3 regions of the Streptomyces sp. NPDC096324 genome follow, and region 1 is predicted to be linked to each of the others. Evidence: riboswitches for the same ligand, from Rfam matches in the RefSeq annotation. Region 1 holds a riboswitch; each other region holds the start of a gene.

Region 1 (3,269 bases):
CAGGAGGCGCCCGCGGGGTCGCCGCGCCACACCAGGGTGTCGGCGGGCGTGTGGTGGCCGACGTACTGCACGAAACGGCCGAACTGCTCGGACCAGAAGTACGGCACGGGGTCGTAGGCGGCGGGCGTCTCGCCGACGATGTTCAGGGCGACCGTGCGCGGGCCCTGGAGGGCGTTGTCCCAATGGTGGACGAGGAGGCGTTCCTCGTAGCGGCCGGACGGGAAGGAGGCGCAGTCGCCGACCGCGTAGACGTCCGGCAGCGAGGTGCGCAGATGGTCGTCGGCGACGATCTCGCGGTGGGCGCCGAGTTCGATGCCGGAGCCGGCGATCCAGGCGGTGGCGGGCCGCGCGCCGATCCCGACCACGACGGCGTCCGCGGGCACCCGGGAGCCGTCGTCCAGGATCACCGCGCCGCTTTCGACACGCTCCACGCGCGCGCCGGTGCGCAGCGAGGCCCCGCTGTCCGCGTACCAGGCGGTCATCGGGGCGGCCACCTCGGGCGGCAGCGCCCCGGCGAGCGGCCGGTCGGCGGCTTCGACGACGGTGACCGCGCAGCCCGCCTCGCGCGCCGCCGTGGCGAACTCGGCGCCGATCCAGCCCGCTCCGACCACCACGATGTCGTGCTGCCGGGTGAGTACGGGACGCAGCCGGTCGGCGTCGTCCAGGGTGCGCAGCAGATGCACGCCGGGAACGCCTTCGGCGCCGGGGAGCCGGATCGGTTCCGCGCCGGTGGCGACGACCAGGACGTCGTACGGGACGGATCCCGCGTCCGTGTCCAGTTCGTGGTCGCCGGGGCGCACGCCGAGCGCCTCGCTGCCCAGCCGGAGATCGATGTCCAGGGCCTCGAAGTCGATGTCGAAGGCGGAGCCCTCGGCCTTGCCGAGCAGGACGGCCTTGGACAGCGGCGGCCGGTCGTAGGGCTGGTGCGGCTCCGCGCCGATCAGCGTGACGGTGCCCGTGAAGCCCTGTTCGCGCAGGGCGACCGCGGTCTGCACCCCGGCCATGCCCGCGCCCACCACGACGACCCGCCGTGCCGTGGGCCTCTGCGACTGTGCCTGCGTCTGATCGCTCACCTGATCACCATAGACACGTGACGATGCGTCAGTCAGCGGACGTGCTCGGTGACCTGTTGCACACGGCTTGCACACGGTCGGTCGCGGGCGGTTCCTCCACCACGCTCGTCCCGGCGCCCGGCTGCGACTCCCACGTCCAGGTCTCCTCCAGCCGCACCCGGCCGTCGGGGAGTTCCACGACGAGGGACACGCAGTGGCCCGACGCGGTGGTCCCGTCCCGCTTGAGCTGCACGTACCGGAAGTCGAGGCGGTCGCCCTCGCGGGTGCCGACGAGATGTCCGCGGACGACGTCGCCGCCGGTGTAGTCGGCCCAGACCACGCCGTCCTCCTCGTGGTAGGTGAACCGGGTGCGGGTGCCCACCTGGCCCGGGGCCTGGTCGGCGACGGGGGCGAGCACGAGGCCGTCGAGCGGTCGCGCCATGGGCGGAGGCTCCCTTACTGAGACGGACGGGGGCGGGCTAGGGTGGCCAACGTAAAGCACTCGCGGGAGCCCGGACGCACCGGGCTGAGAGGGAGGCTGGGCGGCCTCCGACCGTACGAACCTGATCCGGGTCATGCCGGCGAAGGGAGGGGCTGGACGCCCATGCCGTCTGCACGTTCGTCGGACGTCCTCGTCGTCGGGGGCGGGATCATCGGTCTGGTGACGGCCTGGCGGGCCGCGCAGCGCGGGTTCACGACCGCGCTCGTGGACCCCGAGCCGGGCGGCGGCGCCGCACAGGTCGCGGCCGGGATGCTGGCCGCCGTCACCGAACTGCACTTCGGCGAGGAGACCCTGCTGGGCCTCAACCTCGCCTCCGCGCGCCGTTATCCGGACTTCGCCGCCGAGCTCACCGAGGCGTCCGGACAGGACCTCGGCTACCGCCGCAGCGGCACGCTGGCCGTCGCGCTGGACGCCGACGACCGCGCCCATCTGCGGGAGCTGCACGCGCTCCAGGTCTGCTCGGGGCTGGAGTCGGAGTGGCTGAGCGGCCGTGAGTGCCGCCGTCTGGAACCGATGCTCGCGCCCGGCGTGCGCGGGGGTCTGCGGGTGGACGGCGACCACCAGATCGACCCGCGGCGCCTCGCCGCCGCCCTGGTCACCGCGTGCGAGCGGGCCGGAGTGACCGTCCACCGGACCTGGGCGGAGCGTCTGAGCGTCGTACGGGAGCGGGCGACCGGTGTCGTCACCGCGGACGGCACCGGCCTCACCGCGGACCGGGTGGTGCTGGCCGGGGGCAGCCTCAGCGGGCGCCTGGCGGGCGTCCCCGAGGACGCCGTGCCGCCGGTGCGCCCGGTCAAGGGGCAGGTGCTGCGGCTGACCGTGCCGCGGCGGTACGCGCCCTTCCTGAACCGCACCGTGCGGGCCGTGGTGCGCGGCAGCCACGTCTACCTGGTGCCGCGCGAGAACGGCGAGCTCGTGGTGGGCGCGACCAGCGAGGAGCTGGGCTGGGACACCACCGTGACGGCGGGCGGCGTGTACGAACTGCTGCGCGACGCCCACGAACTGGTCCCCGGGATCACCGAGCTGCCGCTCACCGAGACCCGCGCGGGGCTGCGGCCCGGCTCGCCCGACAACGCTCCGCTGCTCGGCCCGAGCGCCCTGGACGGGCTGCTGCTGGCCACCGGGCACCACCGCAACGGTGTGCTCCTGACGCCCGTGACCGGTGACGTGATGGCCCACGTGCTGACCACCGGCGACCTCCCCGCCGAAGCCCGCCCCTTCACCCCCCTGCGCTTCGGCGCCACGGCCCGCACGGAGCTGCCGGTATGAACATCGTCGTCAACGGGGAGCGGCGGCTGATCGACGCCGGGACCGCTCTCGACGCGCTCGTCGCGACCCTCACCGCCTCGTCGTCCGGGGTGGCCGCCGCCCTGAACGAGACCGTCGTCCCGCGCACGCAGTGGCCGTCCACCGCGCTCGCCGAGGGTGACCGCGTCGAAGTCCTCACCGCCGTCCAAGGAGGCTGACCCATGGCAGACGATCCCTTCGTCCTCGGCGGTACGGTCCACGGGTCCCGGCTGATCATGGGGACGGGCGGCGCGCCCAGTCTCGACGTGCTGGAGCGCGCCCTGGTGGCGTCCGGAACGGAGCTGACGACGGTCGCGATGCGGCGCGTGGACGCGTCCGTGCACGGCTCGGTCCTGTCGGTGCTGGCGCGGCTGAACATCCGCGTCCTGCCGAACACGGCCGGCTGCTACACCGCGGGCGAGGCCGTG
Region 2 (3,269 bases), on a different contig from region 1:
GTCGTCACGATCGGGCAGGCCCAAGTGCTCCTTGGGCGTGACATAGCAGAGCATGGCCGTGCCCCACCAGGCGATCATCGCGGCACCGATGCCGGAAGTGATGTGGTCGTACGCCGGCGCGACGTCCGTCGTCAGCGGGCCGAGGGTATAGAACGGAGCTTCATCACAGATCTCCTGCTGAAGGTCGATGTTCTCCTTGATCTTGTGCATCGGGACATGTCCCGGGCCTTCGATCATCGTCTGTACCTGAAAACGCTTCGCGACCGCGTTGAGTTCCCCGAGCGTCCTCAACTCGGCGAATTGCGCGGCGTCGTTGGCGTCCGCGATGGAACCCGGCCGCAGCCCGTCGCCGAGCGAGTAGGTGACGTCGTACGCGGCGAGGATCTCGCAGAGTTCCTCGAAGTTCTCGTACAGGAACGATTCCTTGTGGTGCGCGAGGCACCAGGCGGCCATGATCGAGCCGCCGCGCGAGACGATGCCGGTCTTGCGGTTCGCGGTGAGCGGTACGTACGCCAGGCGCACGCCCGCGTGGACCGTCATGTAGTCCACGCCCTGCTCGGCCTGTTCGACGACGGTGTCCTTGTAGATCTCCCAGGTCAGCTCCTCCGCACGACCGTCGACCTTTTCCAGCGCCTGGTAGAGCGGCACGGTGCCGATGGGTACGGGGGAGTTGCGCAGCACCCATTCACGGGTGGTGTGGATGTTGCGACCGGTGGACAGGTCCATGACCGTGTCAGCACCCCAGCGGGTCGCCCAGGTCATCTTCTCCACCTCCTCCTCGATGGAGGAAGTCACCGCGGAATTGCCGATGTTGGCGTTGACCTTCACCAGGAACCGTTTGCCGATGATCATCGGCTCGATCTCCGGATGGTTGACGTTCACGGGCAGCACCGCTCGGCCCGCGGCGATCTCCTCCCGTACGACCTCGGGATCGACGTTCTCGCGGAGCGCCACGAACTCCATCTCGGGCGTGATCTCCCCGCGTCGCGCGTAGGCGAGTTGGGTGACCGCCTGGCCGGGCCGCCCACGGCGTGGCTGTCGCGGCCGGCCGGGGAAGACCGCGTCGAGGTTGCGCAGTCCTCCGCGCGGGGACGTGTGCTTGATCCCGTCGTCCTCGGGGCGGACGGGGCGGCCCGCGTACTCGTCGGTGTCTCCGCGCGCGATGATCCAGTTCTCACGCAGCGGCGCCAGCCCCCTGCGCACATCGGTGTCGACGGTCGGATCGGTGTACGGGCCGGACGTGTCGTACAGCGTCACGGACTGCCCGTTGGTGAGGTGCACCTGGCGGACCGGCACCCGCAGATCGGGGCGTGTGCCCCCGACGTACGCCTTGTGCCAGCCGATGGACTGCCTGTCCTGGCCGTCCGGAGACAGCGGGGAAGCCCCGTCCGTCCGCCCGGAGGCAGGCATGCGTACATCCTTGTCGGTCATCTGACCTACTCCCTACGCCGGCATTACCCGGTAACAGGTTCAGCGGTCGACGCAGCGGCTTCCGATCGCCGATGTTTCATGTGAAACATCGCGAAGACGGAGGTCAGCGTCCTCTCAGCCCGGTGCTCCGAGCTCCCGCGTGTGCAAAGGTGCCTCCACGCTAGCGCCATATTTGGCGCGGTGAACAGAGGGCCCTTGACGTTCTTGCGATGATCGGGCGGTGACGACGACCCGGCAGCACTCGTTCCCCCCGTCCGAGCCACCACGCCGTCCCGGCTCCGACGGCGGCCGCGGACATGGCTCCGGCACCGGCCCCGAGCACCGGCATGAGCAGGGGCACGGACATGGGCACGGACATGGGCACGGACATGGGCACGGACCGGACGGTGATCATCACGGTTCGGGCGACGGGCACGAGCCGGGTTCCCGCCGCGGGCACAGCGAACCTGCGGGTGCCGGGCACGGGCATTCCCACAGCCACGGTCCCGCGGCGCCGGTCTCCAAGCATCTGCGCAAGGTCATCGCCGCGGTACTGATCCCCTTCGCGGCGGCGGTCGTGGCGGGTCTCGTGCTCCTGTGGCCCGGCGGCGCACCGGCCCACGAGCGCACCGGTGTCGGCTTCGACCGGCAGACCCAGCAGGCGACGGTCACGAAGATCGACCAAGTGGACTGCAAGTCCGTGAACGCCTCCTCGGGGACCTCGGTGGGCGACACCTCCGCGACCGGGGGTTCCTCGGCTCGGAGCGGGTCCTCGAGGGAATGCAAGAAAGCGACCGTCCGGATCGACACCGGAAAGGACAAGGGCCGCACGTTCACCGAGATCGTCCAGCCGGACCAGTCACGGCAGTTGCACCAGAGCGAGAAGGTCGTCGTCGCGTACGAGCCGTCCGCTCCCAAGGACCTCCAGTACTCGGTCACGGACGCGAACCGGAAGCTGCCGCTGACGCTGCTCGCCGTGATCTTCGCGGTGGTCGTCGTGGTGATCGGCAGGATGCGCGGCATCATGGCGCTGGTCGCCCTGGCCATCAGCTTCGTGATCCTGAACTTCTTCATCCTGCCCGCGATCCTGCAGGGCTCGAACCCGCTGCTCGTGGCCGTTGTCGGGTCCAGCGCGATCATGCTGATCGCGCTCTACATGTGTCACGGTCTGTCGGCCCGGACGTCCGTGGCGGTGGTCGGCACCCTGCTCTCGCTGGTGCTGATCGGTTTCCTCGGCTCGTTCTTCATCGACTGGGCCGTACTGACCGGCAACACCGACGACAGCACCGGCCTGATCCACGGCCTGTACCCGTCCATCGACATGAGCGGTCTGCTGCTGGCCGGCGTCATCATCGGTTCGCTCGGCGTCCTGGACGACGTGACGGTGACACAGACGTCCGCCGTCTGGGAACTGCACGAGGCGAACCCCACGATGGGCCGGCGCGCCCTGTACCGGGCGGGTATCCGTATCGGCCGGGACCACATCGCGTCGGTCGTCAACACGCTCGTCCTGGCCTACGCGGGCGCCGCGCTGCCGCTGCTCCTGCTCTTCTCGATCGCGCAGAGCAGCGTGGACACCGTCGCCAACAGCGAGCTGGTCGCCGAGGAGATCGTGCGGACGCTCGTCGGATCGATCGGTCTGGTCGCCGCGGTGCCGGTGACGACCGCGCTGGCCGCCCTGGTGGTCGCCGCGGACCGTGAGGACGGCGCGCCCGTCCCCGCCCAGTCCACGGCCGACAGGACCCCGGCGCGGAGCGGCAAGGGACGTCGCCGCAAGCACTGACGCGTGCCCAGTAAGCGCTGAAACCATCCTGCACCGGCGGCCCTTGTGAGGAAGCGTTCCTCCGCTTCGGGCCGAC
Region 3 (3,269 bases), on a different contig from region 1:
CGGATGGCTGCCATCGGGGTCACCGTCAGTCATGCCGTGGAGCAGCCGGAGCCGCGGACGGCGACCGCCGAGGAGGCATCGCTGCTTGGCATCCAGAAGGCGGCGCTCGTCACGCACATCCGGCGGACGTACTACAGCGACGACGGACGGCCCGTCGAGACGGCGGACATCGTGGTGCCCGTCGCTTACTGCGAGATCGTCTACGAGATTCCGATCAATCGTTGATCGTCAGTCCATCGGGGGCGGTTGCGGGTGTTGATGCCCCGCGACCGCCCCTACTCTTCCCTGCCCTCGCTCGTGGTTGGTCAGGGGCCTCGCCCAAGATCGTCCCTGGGCCGTCCCTGGGCCGTGCGAGGTCGACAGAAGCTGCCAGGGACTGCCCAGGGGTGACCGCCCCCACCCCTCTCTGGCCTGGGGCCCCGCGGATGATCTGCGACACTGGAAGGGTTATGCCTGCACCCGGAGAACTCACCTTTGTCGCGCCGCGCGGAGCCAAGAAGCCGCCGCGGCACCTTGCCGATCTCACGCCTGCCGAGCGCAAAGAGGCGGTTGCCGCGATCGGTGAGAAGCCGTTTCGTGCCAAGCAGCTCTCGCAGCACTACTTCGCCCGGTACGCGCACGACCCCGCCGAGTGGACGGACATCCCGGCCGCCTCGCGCGGCAAGCTCCAGGAAGCGCTGCTTCCCGAGCTGATGACGGTCGTGCGGCACCTGTCGACCGACCAGGACACCACCCGCAAGACCCTGTGGCGGCTCTTCGACGGCACGCTCGTCGAGTCCGTCCTCATGCGCTACCCGGACCGGGTGACCATGTGCATCAGCTCGCAGGCGGGCTGCGGGATGAACTGCCCGTTCTGCGCCACCGGACAGGCCGGCCTCGACCGGAACCTGTCGACGGGCGAGATCGTGCACCAGATTGTCGACGGGATGCGGGCGCTGCGTGACGGCGAGATCCCCGGGGGTCCCGCGCGGCTGAGCAACATCGTCTTCATGGGGATGGGCGAGCCGCTCGCCAACTACAAGCGGGTGGTCGGCGCGATCCGCGCCCTCACCGACCCCGAGCCCGACGGGCTGGGGCTGTCGCAGCGCGGCATCACCGTCTCGACGGTCGGTCTGGTTCCCGCGATCAACCGGTTCGCGGACGAGGGCTTCAAATGCCGGCTCGCGATCTCCCTGCACGCCCCGGACGACGAACTGCGCGACACCCTCGTCCCCGTGAACACACGGTGGCAGGTGCGCGAGGTGCTGGACGCCGGCTGGGGATACGCGGACCGGTCCGGGCGCCGTCTGTCCATCGAGTACGCGCTGATCCGCGACATCAACGACCAGGCCTGGCGAGGCGACCGGCTCGGCCGGATGCTCAAGGGCAAGCCCGTCCACGTCAACCTCATCCCGCTGAACCCGACCCCGGGCTCGAAATGGACCGCGTCGCGGCCCGAGGACGAGAAGGCGTTCGTCGAGGCGATCGCCGCCCACGGCGTCACGGTCACCGTCCGGGACACCCGTGGTCAGGAGATCGACGGAGCGTGTGGTCAGCTCGCCGCGACCGAGCGGTAGTCTGAACCGAGTCGGTTTGTTTCGTCATCTTCGTCGTTCGATGTCGTGATGACCCGGCATCCTCACCGTCCGACATCTTCATATTCCGACAGGGGAGCGCCACAGCGCTGAGAGTGCGGGACAGACCGCAGACCCTCTGAACCTTGCCCAGGTCATTCTGGGTAGGAAGTTCGGTCATTACTCAAGCTGTTGCGCCCTGCCCGGGAACCGTCAGAGGTCCCGGGCAGGGCCGCGTCTCTTCCTGGTCACCCAGGAGGAATCAGTGATCACCAACACCAGCGGCGGCAGACGACTCGCGGTCACGGCCGTCGGGCTCGGTCTCGTCGCGCTGCCCGTGCTGTCCGCGTGCGGCTCGTCCGACGCCACCGGCTCGGGCGACTCGAAGACGATCACGCTCGTCAGCCACGACTCGTGGCTCGTGTCGAAGAGCGTCCTGGCGGACTTCGAGAAGCGGTCCGGCTACAAGGTGCGCGTCCTCAAGGACGGCGACGCCGGGCAGGCCGTGAACAAGGCCATCCTGACCAAGGACAACCCCCAGGGCGACGTCTTCTTCGGCGTCGACAACACCCTGCTCTCCCGCGCGCTCGACAACGGGCTCTTCCAGCCGTACGAGGCCAAGGGCGCGGACCAGGTCCTGCCGGAGTACCGGACCGACCAGGACAAGCACCGGGTCACGCCCATCGACACGGGCGACATCTGCGTCAACTACGACAAGGCCTGGTTCAGCGAGCACAAGCTGACGCCGCCGCGTTCCTTCGACGACCTGGCCAAGCCCGCGTACAAGAACCTCCTGGTCACCGAGAACGCCGCCACCTCCTCGCCCGGCCTCGGCTTCCTGCTCGGGTCCGCCGCGCACTACGGCGACGCGAACTGGCAGGACTACTGGAAGAAGCTCAAGGCCAACGGCGTCAAGGTCGTGGACGGCTGGGAGCAGGCCTACAACGAGGAGTTCTCGGGGTCCGCCGGCGGCAAGAAGGCCAAGGCCGACCGGCCGCTCGTCGTCTCGTACGCCTCCTCGCCGCCCGCCGAGGTCATCTACGGCGACCCGAAGCCCGCCACGGCCCCGACCGGCGTCGCGGACGGCACCTGCTTCCGGCAGGTCGAGTACGCGGGCCTGCTCAGCAACGCCAAGAACGCCAAGGGCGGCAAGGCGCTCCTGGACTTCCTGCTCACCAAGGAGTTCCAGGAGGACATGCCGCTCAACATGTTCGTCTACCCGGTCCGTGAGGGCGCGCGGGTGCCGGCCGAGTTCACCCAGTACGGTCCGCAGGCCAAGGATCCCCAGACCCTGACGCCCGCGAAGATCGCCGCCGACCGCGACCAGTGGGTCAAGTCGTGGACCTCGCTCGTACTGAAGTAGCCGCCGACGGGACGGTGAAGGCCGGCGGTCCCGAGAGGACCGCCGGACCGGCCGGGCCCGGTGGGCGGGACCGCGCCGACCGGGCTCCGCGCCGGGCCCGCGGGCAGAACGCGGCGCGGTTCGCCCTGATGGCGCTGCCCGTCGCGTTCTTCGCGGTCTTCTTCGCCTATCCCGTCGCCGCGATCGTCTCGCGCGGGCTCCACGTGGACGGCGGCTGGCAACTGGGCCGCGTCTGGGACGTCGCGACCCGCTCCGACATCCGGCACGTGCTGTGGTTCACCACCTGGCAGGCGCTCGCCTCGACGGCGCTCACGCTGCTGGTCGCGCTCCCCGGCGCGTACGTCTTCGCCCGC

What was found. Region 1 has a riboswitch for thiamine pyrophosphate ahead of thiO (glycine oxidase ThiO). Riboswitches for the same ligand answer to the same signal wherever they lie in the genome.
Region 2: another riboswitch for thiamine pyrophosphate. It lies ahead of thiC (phosphomethylpyrimidine synthase ThiC); the one in region 1 lies ahead of thiO (glycine oxidase ThiO).
Region 3: another riboswitch for thiamine pyrophosphate. It lies ahead of ACIQ7M_RS36645 (thiamine ABC transporter substrate binding subunit); the one in region 1 lies ahead of thiO (glycine oxidase ThiO).

What each region holds. Positions count from the first base shown of each region.
Region 1 is NZ_JBIWFK010000004.1:444,504-447,772, forward strand. Features, by position in the region: gene ACIQ7M_RS12720 (NAD(P)/FAD-dependent oxidoreductase) at 1-1,073, opposite strand, end outside; gene ACIQ7M_RS12725 (hypothetical protein) at 1,102-1,494, opposite strand; TPP riboswitch at 1,547-1,659, shown strand; gene thiO (glycine oxidase ThiO) at 1,657-2,823, shown strand; gene thiS (sulfur carrier protein ThiS) at 2,820-3,020, shown strand; gene ACIQ7M_RS12740 (thiazole synthase) at 3,024-3,269, shown strand, end outside.
Region 2 is NZ_JBIWFK010000013.1:176,566-179,834, forward strand. Features, by position in the region: gene thiC (phosphomethylpyrimidine synthase ThiC) at 1-1,431, opposite strand, end outside; TPP riboswitch at 1,424-1,580, opposite strand; gene ACIQ7M_RS31820 (YibE/F family protein) at 1,652-3,193, shown strand.
Region 3 is NZ_JBIWFK010000020.1:4,934-8,202, forward strand. Features, by position in the region: gene ACIQ7M_RS36635 (GntR family transcriptional regulator) at 1-225, shown strand, start outside; gene rlmN (23S rRNA (adenine(2503)-C(2))-methyltransferase RlmN) at 450-1,556, shown strand; TPP riboswitch at 1,637-1,742, shown strand; gene ACIQ7M_RS36645 (thiamine ABC transporter substrate binding subunit) at 1,819-2,916, shown strand; gene ACIQ7M_RS36650 (ABC transporter permease) at 2,892-3,269, shown strand, end outside.